DNA from 2 places in the Streptomyces sp. NBC_00273 genome. Region 1 is predicted to be linked to the other one. Evidence: riboswitches for the same ligand, from Rfam matches in the RefSeq annotation. Region 1 holds a riboswitch; the other holds the start of a gene.
The links. A riboswitch is a leader RNA that binds a small molecule or an ion and turns the genes downstream of it on or off. The one in region 1 is predicted to bind guanidine.
Positions count from the first base shown of each region.

Region 1 (5,164 bases):
ACGTGATCGCGATCGGCGTGGAAGGCACCGCGTCCTACGGAACCGGGTTCACCCGCGCCGCCGTCGCCGATGGCCTGAGCGTGCTCGAAGTCAACCGCCCCGACCGCGCCGAACGCCGCCGCAGCGGCAAGTCCGACCCCATCGACGCCTACGCCGCCGCCCGCGCCGCACTCTCCGGACGCGCCTCCAGCGCGCCCAAGGACGAGACCGTCACTGGCATACGCGCCCTCCACAACGCCGCCCGGTCCACGGTCAAAGCCCGCACCGCCGCCATGAACCAGATCGGGCACATCCTCGTCAGCGCCCCCGAAACCATCCGCGCCCGCTATCGGGCCCTGCGGGGAAAGCCGCTCATGGATGCCCTGGCACGACTGCGGCTCACGGCAACGACAGACGCCGTCCACACCGCCGTGCTGAGCGCTTTGAAGAGCCTCGCCCGACGCGTCCAGGCCCTGACCGCTGAACACGACGAGCTCACAGCAACACTCGACAGTGTGGTCACCGAACACAATCCGGGCCTGCGGGGCGCCTACGGCGTCGGCCCCGACACCGCGGCCCAGCTCCTGATCACCGCAGGCGGCAACTCCGACCGTCTCCGCACCGAAGCTTCCTTCGCGGCCCTGTGCGGGGTCGCCCCCGTTCCTGCCTCCAGCGGGAAGACCAACCGTCACCGCCTCTCCCGAGGCGGCGATCGCGCCGCCAACGCGGCCCTCTACCGGATAGCCCTCGTCCGCATGGCCAGCGACCAGCGCACCCGCGACTACGTGGCCCGCCAGACCGCGGCCGGCCGGACCAAGAAGGAGATCATCCGCCTCCTCAAACGGGCCATCGCCCGGGAAGTGTTCCGCTACCTCACCACGACGGTCGCCGTCCCCGAGGTCGCGGACCTGCGGCCCACACGCCAGGCCAAGAACATCACCCTCACCGCCGTCGCCCACCACTTCGGCGTCTGGCCATCGGTCATCTCATGCATCGAACGCGGCACCCGCCGCGACGACAACCTCGCCAACGCCTACCGCGACTGGCTCACCACTGCTTGACAGCCAATAGGAGCTTCAGCGCCTCAGTTGCAGCCAGGCCGCGCCCCGAAGCCAACGAAGCGGGCTTCCGGCGGGACGCATCCCAGTGGCCCGGACCGGTGCGGCGTGCGAGCCTCACCCCGTGGACCGAGCCCGCCGTACGTGGGACGCATCAACTCAGACGAAACTGGAGCTGGAAGCGAACCCGTGCGGTCCTTCCGTCGGGAAGTCGTAGAACACGTCGGACTCCGCGTCGCCGGTGAGGAGCACGGACCGCAAGAACTCGGCACACGACCGGGCGTGGAATTCCCATTCCCGGCCGCGTCCCTCCTTGACCGCCACGGTCCACCGGTCGGGTTCCTGGTCGGGGCGGGCCAGCCAGTGAAGACAGTCACCGTTCTCGGTCACGGCCCAGGCGATGGCGCGGGATCCCGTCCCGTCGAGTTCGGAGGGCTTGGGCTCCCCGCCCGTCCAGAGCCCCTGCTGGGCTGCGGCGCGGATGTGGTTCTCCGACGCCAGGTCGTAGTACTTGTTGGGGCAGTCCGGCTCCAGTACCCAGATGGCGTCGTCGAAGAGGCCACCGCCGTAGAGGTCGACGAGCTGCTTGTAGTCGCTCGGTAGGATCGTTCCGAGCTCCTCTTCGACGCGCGCCCAGTCGTGGGCCCGAGGGGCATCCGTCGGTGGGATCGCGCGGGTGAGGTGGGCGATGGCAGGGTGCACGGCCGTTGTTCCTCCAGCTCGGGTTCCGCCGTCCCTCCGGCAGGTTGAGGACAGCGGTGACGTCGTATGCGACGGGCTCCGCTGAGCCGCCTCCTCCGGATCCTGCCGGATGATCCCGGTCCGCCCGCCCCCGGCAAGAAGGCGCCCGGCCGAAGGCGTTGCCCGTCCTGGCGACCCGCCCACGGGCATCGGCTAGGGGTTCCAGTAGCGTCGGTTCCATGATCGCCCTCGATGCCCTCGTCCGCCTCTGCCCGCCGCCCGCCGATCCGCCGCCCGCGGTGGACTGGGCGCAGGCCGAGCGCGCCCTGGGTGTGGCTCTGCCCACCGACTACAAGCGGCTCGTCGAGACGTACGGCGACGGCCTCTTCGACGACACGGTCTGGCTGCTCGTCCCCCACTCCGCCCACAACGACTGCGACCTGCACGCGCAGAAGACGGAACGGGACGAGATCTTGGCCAACCTATGGGAGATCGAGGCGAAGCCCGCCGGCCTGCTGGAAGCGGGGGCCCTGGTCCTGCCGTGGGCGTTCGAGGAAGGCACGGGGGCCTTCCTGTACTGGCTGGTGAGGCCCGGCCAGCAGCCCGATGAGTGGACCGTGCTCTACAACGAGGGGCGCGGCCCCCTGTGGGAGGACCACGACATGGGGTGCTCGGCCTTCCTCCTGGCGGTGCTCACGGGAACGGCGGAAACGGAATACTTCGGCCACCTCAGCGAGGTGCCGAAGCCGACGGAGCACTGGTTCGAGACGGCCGGCCAAGTCTTCGGCATGCCCAGCCACTGACACCGACGGGATGCTCTCGACACGTCGGTTCGCCGCAGGGCACCGGACCGGGCGCCGGGCAGCAGGGCCGTGGATCAACGTCGTGGTAGCGTCGCGGCGGAGGCTCACAGGTGCCCGCCCCGGACGAGATGTGCGCCGTACCCGGCCTGCTAAGACGACGCACTCAGGAGGCGTCATGGCTGCAGACACATCCCCTATCGATTTCGACGGCCCGGCTTCCGGGCCCCGCGAGTTGGACGTCCGCTGGATCCACGGCTCACCATCGTCCAAGCACAACACTGACCCGGACATCCAGGTCCACGCGTACGACGAGCACACGGTCATCCTGCGGCAGAACATGGCGATCCACTACGAAGCGCCGTTCCTGTTCCTGCTGTTCGGCAACGACCGGGCGGTGCTGATCGATACCGGGGCCACTGCGTCACGTGCGTTCTTCCCCCTGCGCGTGGTGGTGGACCAGCTCGTCGACGACTGGCTCGCCCGCCACCCCCGCCCGGAGTACCACCTGCTGGTGCTGCACACACACGCCCACGGCGACCACATCGCGGGCGACGGTCAGTTCGCCGACCGCCCCGACACCACGGTGGTCGCAGCGGAACTCGCCACGGCCTGGAAGTACTTCGGATTCGACGAGAACCCCGCGGCCGTGGCGAGGGTCGATCTGGGAGGCCGCACGCTCGAGTGCCTGGCCACCCCCGGGCACCACGAGGCAGCCGTCACGTTCTACGACGCGTGGACCGGGTTCCTGCTCACCGGCGACACGGTCTATCCGGGCCGCCTCTACGTCCAGGACCGGTACGCCTTCTCCCGGACCATCGACCGCCTGATCGAGTTCTGCGAACGCAGACCGGTCACCCACGTCATGGGTTGCCACATCGAGATGACCACCGAACCGGGCGTGGAGTACCCGGTCCGCACCACCTACCAGCCCCACGAACCCCCACTGCAGATGACGACCGGCCACCTGCACGAGATCCGCGCCGCACTCGACGAGATGGGCGACCAGCCCCGCCGACTCGCCTTCCCCCTCTTCGTCATCTGCCCGGACGACTGAGCCACGCCGAGTAGCCAGCTGGTTCCCCACCAGCGCATTCGCGGATCAGACCGCGCCGCACGTTGCCGCGGCGCACACGAAGAGTGGCCGACGGAGCACGGTCGGCAAGAACGGGCGGGGCGGCGAGGGTCGGGTGCCGGCTCCCGGCGACGGCGGGTTCGGTGCTGAACCGGGGCGCCCCGGCGGTACGCGACGGGCTCACGGCTCGCACAGACGTACGGCGAGGGCGGCGATGTCGTCGTCGAGGCGTCCCTTGCTGTGGCGGAGGAGGTCGCGGTGAAGGGCCGTGAGCAGTTCGTCGGGCGGTGTGGGGGGCTGCCGACGCATCCAGGCCGCCAACGGGAAGAACTCGCCGTCGCGGGCGCGGGCCTCGGCGATCCCGTCGGTATAGAGGAGCAGGAGGTCGTCGGGGGCGAAGTCGAACGTGTCGACGCTGTAGTGGTCGCCGATCAGCTCCGCGAGGCTGAGCAGGGGAGAGGGGGTGGTGGACTCGAGCGTGAGGACCTTCCCCTGGTTGAGGAGCAGGGGCGGAGGGTGTCCGCAGTTGAGGATGTCGATGCGTCTACCCCCGTGGGGGATCTGGACGAGGAGGGCGGTGGCGAAGCGCTCCAGGGGCCCCTCGGGGGGGAACGCGCCGTTGTAACGGGTGCTGCTGGCGTCCATGCGGCGTGCGACGTCGACCATGTCGATCTCGCCGTACGCAGCCTCCCGGAAGGCGTTCACGATCGCCGCGGCTGCCCCCACCGCCGGCAGGCCCTTGCCCCGGACGTCGCCGATGAGCAGCCTGACCCCGAACGGCGTGTCGACCACCTCGTAGAAGTCCCCGCCGATGCGGGCCTCGGCCGCGGCCGCGAGGTACAGCGACTCGATCTCGATGCCGCCGAAGCGGCGCGGCAGGGGGCTGAGCACCACCTGCTGCGCCGCGTCGGCGACGAGCCGTACCTGGAAGAGGGTGCGCTCCCGTTGGAGCCGGACATGGCTCCCGTACGCGGCGGCCACGGTGACCGCGATGATCCCCGCGGCCGTCCACCACGTCCCCAGATCCGGGAAGACGAAGCTGAGGCCGATCATCAGGATGAGACAGACCGTCCCGAGCAGGACGGTGGGCAGCACCGGCCACATGGCGGCGGCAAGGGCCGGCGCCGCGGGCAGGAGACGGCTGAAGGCCATTTCCGGCGGAGTGTTGTACGCCAGGCTGGCGATGACGACGGTCAGGATGACCGGCGACAGCCGCACAAGTCGTCCCGGGCCGGGGCGCCTGCGTAGCCGCGGCCGTCCAGACTCGATCACACTTCACAGGATATCTACGTAATCGGGTCATAGCGCTCTGGCGGCCGGGGTCGCGATCTCCGCTTGCGGACAGATTCTGTCCGCAATGGGGTGTTCCCGCCCTGGCAGGCCGAGCTGGAGGCCGTCCTGCACGGCTGCGACCTCGCCACCACCACCGCCACCGGTCAGGACGCTGTCGGCCACCTGGACGCCGTAGAGGGCGGCTCCCGCGGACGCCCCCGCGCTCGACCGGTTCGCCGCCTACGTCGGCCGCACCGTCCGACCGGTCGGTCCGGTAGGTGGGGCACGGTCGTCCGAAC
Region 1 covers NZ_CP108067.1:1,599,201-1,604,364, reverse strand. The annotation lists gene OG386_RS06850 (IS110 family transposase) at 1-1,040, shown strand, start outside; gene OG386_RS06845 (SMI1/KNR4 family protein) at 1,197-1,739, opposite strand; gene OG386_RS06840 (SMI1/KNR4 family protein) at 1,958-2,521, shown strand; guanidine-III (ykkC-III) riboswitch at 2,618-2,685, shown strand; gene OG386_RS06835 (MBL fold metallo-hydrolase) at 2,697-3,575, shown strand; gene OG386_RS06830 (PP2C family protein-serine/threonine phosphatase) at 3,774-4,811, opposite strand.

Region 2 (5,164 bases), 100 kb from region 1:
TGGTCCTGGAGCGCCGGGTCGGCAGCCTGGAACTGCCGGCGGCGGTACGGATCGTCGCCGCGGCCAATCCGCCCGCCAGCGCCGCGGACGGCTGGCACCTCAGCCCGCCGCTCGCGAACCGCTTCGTCCACCTCGACTGGACGCACAATCCGCGCACCGTGGCCCGCGGCATGGCCGGCACCTGGCCCGAGGTGGCGATCCCGGCCGTCGATCCCGCCAAGGCCTCCGGTTCGGTCGCCCGGGCCCGCGGCGCCGTCTCCGGCTTCCTCACCGCCCGTCCGGGCCTGGTCCACCACATGCCGGCCGAGGCCGCCGGACGGGGCCGCGGCTGGCCCTCCCCGCGTACCTGGGAGATGGCCCTGCGGCTGCTGGCCACGGGGTACGCGGCATCGACGGGCCGGGAAGCGCTGGCTGCCGCGCTCACCGGCGCCGTGGGCGAAGCCGCCGGGATCGAACTGCTCTCGTACCTCGAACACCTCGACCTGCCCGACCCGGACCGGGTGCTGGCCGACCCCGACGCCTTCGCCCTGCCCGAGCGCGGCGACCGGCAGCTGGCCTTCCTCATCGCCGTGGTCGCGGCCGTGCAGAGCGAGCTCACCCGTCCCCGGTGGGAGGCGGGCTGGGCGGTCCTCGCCAAGGCCGTGGACGCGGGCGTGCCCGACGTCGCGGCCCGCGCCGCCGCCGACCTCGCCGCGATGCGCGACCTCGACTGGCCGGTGCCCGCCGGCATCGACGCCTTCGCGCAACTGCTCCAGCTGTCCGGCTCGCTGCCGGGCGGCAACTGAGCCCGGTCCTGCGCCGTGCGCCCGGAGTTGGACCGCGCGAAGCTGCTGGCGGCCCGTTACAGGGCCGCCGAGACCCGTCCGTACCTCGCTTCCGCCCTGTACGCCCTGACCGTCGTCCCTTCGGCCGGGGTGCGCACCATGGGCGTCGACCGGCACTGGCGCTGCTACGTCTCGCCCGCCTTCGTCGAGGCGACCCCGGTGGCCCAGCTGGCCGGGGTGTGGATCCACGAGGTGGCGCACCTGCTGCGCGACCACCACGGCCGGGCGGAGCGGCTGCCCGCCGCCGACCAGCGCGACCACGTCCGGGTCAACATCGCCCAGGACTGCGAGATCAACGACGACCTGCTGGCCGACGGGCTGGCGCTGCCCGAGGGCCGGATGGAGCCCAGGCTCTACGGCCTGCCCACGGGCGGCCTGTTCGAGACGTACCTGCCGGCGATTCCCCCGACGCCCCACGGGCCGGACTGCGGCTCCGGTGCGCACGGCACCCCCGTGCCCTGGGAGCTGGGCGGGGACGGCGGCCCCGCCCGGGTCGGACCGGTGGAGGCCGAGGCCCTGCGCCGGCAGACCGCCGAGGCCGTACGGGCCCACCGGCGCACCCGGGGTCGGGTCCCCGAGGGCTGGGCCCGGTGGGCCGAGGAGGTCCTGGAGCCCTCCGTCGACTGGCGCCGGGCTCTGGCGGGAGCGGTCCGCGAGGCCGCCGCCTGGGCGGCCGGCGCGGTGGACTACACGTACCGCCGCCCCTCGCGCCGGACACCCGCGCTCGGCGGCCGGGTGGTGCTGCCCAGTCTGCGCAGGCCGCTGCCGCGGGTGGCCGTCGTCATCGACACCTCGGGATCGATGGGCCCGGACGAGCTCGCGGCCGCGCTCGCCGAAGTCACGGGCGTCCTGCGGGAGGTGGGCGTCGGCGGCAACCGGGTCGCCGTCCTCGCGTGCGACGCCGACGTGCACGCCGTGACCCGGGTGCGCAGTGCCGGCGAGGTGACCCTGGCCGGTGGCGGGGGGACGGACATGCGGGTCGGCATCGGCGCGGCCCTGGCCCTGCCCGACCGGCCGAACATCGTGGTCGTGCTGACCGACGGGTTCACGCCCTGGCCGGACGAGACGCCGTCCTGCCGGCTGATCGCCGCACTGGTCGGGAACGCACCGCCCCCGCCCCCGTCCTGGGTGGAAACCGTACGCGTCGACCTGGCCACGTGAGGGCGGCAGGTGCGGGCGATTCGCCAAGTGACCTGCTTCCGGCGGCCTTTGCCGACACGGCACCAACACGCCCCTCAATGACGCATCTTGTCACCCTCTGTGTTTAACGGCCCGCAATTCGGTAACAAGATGTAGTGACAGGCAGTCACCACTCGACGAAAGGCAGGACCATGAACCTCGTCAACGTGCTCATCCTCGTCGCGGTCCTCGCACTTGTCGGCCTTCTGATCGCAGCCCCCAGCGCCACCGTGCGGCGCAACCCGTTCCCGGGCCGGCGACAGCGGGCCGACCGCCGCCGCTCGGGCGCTCCCCGGTCGACCCAGGTACCCGGTCAGCGGGGCATCCAGCACCACGCGCCCTGACCCGGGCAGGGCAGCCGGCCGTCAGACGGCTTCGGTGGCGAAGAGCTCCAGGTGGGCGCAGTGCGGGCAGCGAAACGCCTCGATGCGCCGCCGGGGCTTTCCCAGCCGTTTGGCACCGCCGAACAGACCGCGTTCCAGCTCCCCGGCGATCCAGCGCGCGTACCCCCGGGCCCCCTCGCCGGCGTCCTCGACGAAACCCGGCTCCAGGCCGACGCCACCGCAGTACGTACATCTCATCGCGTCCACGGGCCGAGTGTAGGCAGCGGGGCCGGGGCGCCGGCGATCGGTCCGGCGCCGCGGCCCCGTGAGGAACTTCACCGCGAGGGACGTCCCCGACCGCGGCCCGCGTTGCTAGATTGTCCGGCGGCCGGTCCAAGGCCCCGGACGAGATGCGCCGTACCCGGTTACGCACGACGACGCGCGAGGTGCTGCACGAGCAGCGCCGTCCGCTGTCCGCACCCGGGCAGCGTCCTCGTCGAGCAAGATGGGCGTACGCCATGACCGTGCCACTCACCCGCAGCCTGTACCGGACGACCGCGCACGCCGCGGGGGGACGTACCGGATCCGTCCGCACGGACGACGGACGCCTGGACGTCCGCCTCGCCCCGCCGCGCAAGAAGGTGCCCGGCACCACCAACCCCGAGCAGCTGTTCGCGGCCGGTTTCGCCGCCTGCTTCACTTCCGCGCTCGCGGAGGTCGCCGCCGAGTTCGGGGCGGACGCCTCCACCGCACGCGTGGCCTGCGAGGTCCAGCTCGGCACCACGGACACGCCCGCCGGGTACGGCCTCGCGGTGACGCTCACCGTCGGCCTGCCCGGGTGGCGGGCCGTGGACCTCCAGCCCCTGCTGCACCGGGCGGACGCGGTCTGCCCGTACTCCCAGGCCGTGCGCGGCAACGTACCGCTGACGCTCCTGGCCCTGGACGAGCCCGCCGAGCCCGAGGCGGTCGAGTCCGTCGAGCCCGCCGCCGATGACCGCGCCTGAGTCCGGGCCGGGCGGGCACCTCCCGGACGGCCCCGGCGTTCCCGTGCCCGAGCACGGCGCCTGGCTGCGGCGCGGCATCAGCCGCGACGGCGGGCCCCTCGTCGAGGACCGCGAAGTGGTGTGGCTGCAGGCCGGGTCGTACTACGCCGACAGCCGGGGCTTCGCCGGCGAGACGTCCTTCGACGGCTCCCAGGTGCACTTCCACCACCTCACGGGCGAGCCCGGCGAAGACGCCGGCACCTTCCGGTGGGACGGTGCGAACCTCGTCGAACGGGGCACCAACCCGGACGGCAGCACCTTCCTGGAGATCTGGGCCCCACTGCCCGCTGCCGACGGCGCGTGCGGCTCCTGGTCGGGCCCGGACCACCACGTGGTGCGCGTCGGCCGCCACGTGGTGCACGTCGATTCCGGTGCCGGTACGTACTGGCGGCTGTAGCCGGGGCGGCGGGGAACCGTCAGTGCAGGAGACCCGCCGGGAGGTATTCCGCGTACTCCGAAGCCGGCCGACCGGTGGCCTGGCGGACCAGGTCCTCGATGGGGTCGACCGCCTCCTCCGACAGGGGCCTGCCGAGTCGGGCGGCGACGTCCTTGCGCAGGGTCGGGAGCATGGCGTAGAGGCGGTCGCCGGGGCAGGACGTGGCGTTGAAGTCGCGGTGGCCGTAGATCTCCGACGCGGGCAGGCCGTACTGGTCGCAGACGTGTGCGCACAGGTCGGCCAGGGCCGCGTACTGCGCCGCCGGCGGGTCCTGCGAGGTGTACGTGCCCTCGTTCTCGATGCCGATCGACACGGTGTTCTGGCCGACGCAGTGTGCCGCCCGCACCTGGCGGGTGCCGGTGCGCAGCTCGGCCAGGCTGTTGTGGCGCCCCTCCAGCACGAAGGCCCCGCGGCTGACGGTGAAGTGCTGACCCGTGTCGATCCAGCCCTGCGCGTCCATGTGGTACGTCTGGATGGCGCGGGCGAGGGCGAAGGCGCGCTGCTGCGAGTAGTCCGTCACGTTCGCAGTCGCCGTGTGGTGGACGATGATCCGCTCCGGGCCGTTAGCCAGGACGACGACGGGTTCGGACGCCGCCCGCGCACCCCAGGCGGCGCAGCCGATGATGTCCGGGCCGGCGGCGGAGTACGCCCGCCCCGCCGTGGCGAGCGGCAGTGCCGCGGCGGCGGTCAGGGCGAAGGCTCCCCTGAGGACCGACCGGCGGGTGTACGGGGCCGCGGCGCGCGCCGACGGCTGGTGCAGTGCGGAGGAGGTCATGCGGCGCCATTGAAGGGGACTCCCCCTCCACCGGCCGCGCAGACACACCGCGCAACCCCCGGACGTACCACCATCGGTGGCCCCACCGGGAGTCCTCGGCGTCCGACACGGCCTAGCCGAGGCCCTGGGGAGTCTCCTCCCCGTCGGTCCACCAGACGCCCAGTCTCTGGCGGACCAGGTACCAGCCGCCCTCGGGGCCCCGGCGGAAGTCCCAGTCGTACGGACCGCCCATGGAGTAGGGCGAAGAGCTCTGCCCGCTCCCCGTCACGGCGACGAACCACATGTACCCCACGCCCGTCGCCCGGTCCTCCTCCACCTGGAAGTCCATGTTCAGGATGTGGTGCTGCATGCTCGGGAAGTGCGCCTCCGCCTCCTCCACCTTCGCCCGGACCGCCTCCCTCCCGCGGATCTCTCCCCACGGCCCGAACTCCAGTACCGCGTCCTCGGCCCAGCACTCGATCCAGGTCCGCCAGTCCTTGCGGTCCAGCGCCCGCCAACCGCGGATCATGAGCCGCCGCAACGCTTCCTTGTCCTCCAGGACCCGCAGTCGGCGCAGCAGGTCCTCGTACGCCACTTCGGTCCCC
Region 2 covers NZ_CP108067.1:1,699,150-1,704,313, forward strand. The annotation lists gene OG386_RS07280 (AAA family ATPase) at 1-785, shown strand, start outside; gene OG386_RS07285 (vWA domain-containing protein) at 801-1,985, shown strand; gene OG386_RS07290 (hypothetical protein) at 2,156-2,347, shown strand; gene OG386_RS07295 (hypothetical protein) at 2,369-2,584, opposite strand; guanidine-III (ykkC-III) riboswitch at 2,708-2,770, shown strand; gene OG386_RS07300 (Ohr family peroxiredoxin) at 2,845-3,330, shown strand; gene OG386_RS07305 (hypothetical protein) at 3,317-3,766, shown strand; gene OG386_RS07310 (peptidoglycan recognition protein family protein) at 3,786-4,580, opposite strand; gene OG386_RS07315 (nuclear transport factor 2 family protein) at 4,693-5,164, opposite strand, start outside.
Region 2: it holds a riboswitch for guanidine, as region 1 does, so the genes downstream of both, OG386_RS07300 (Ohr family peroxiredoxin) here and OG386_RS06835 (MBL fold metallo-hydrolase) in region 1, are expected to answer to the same signal.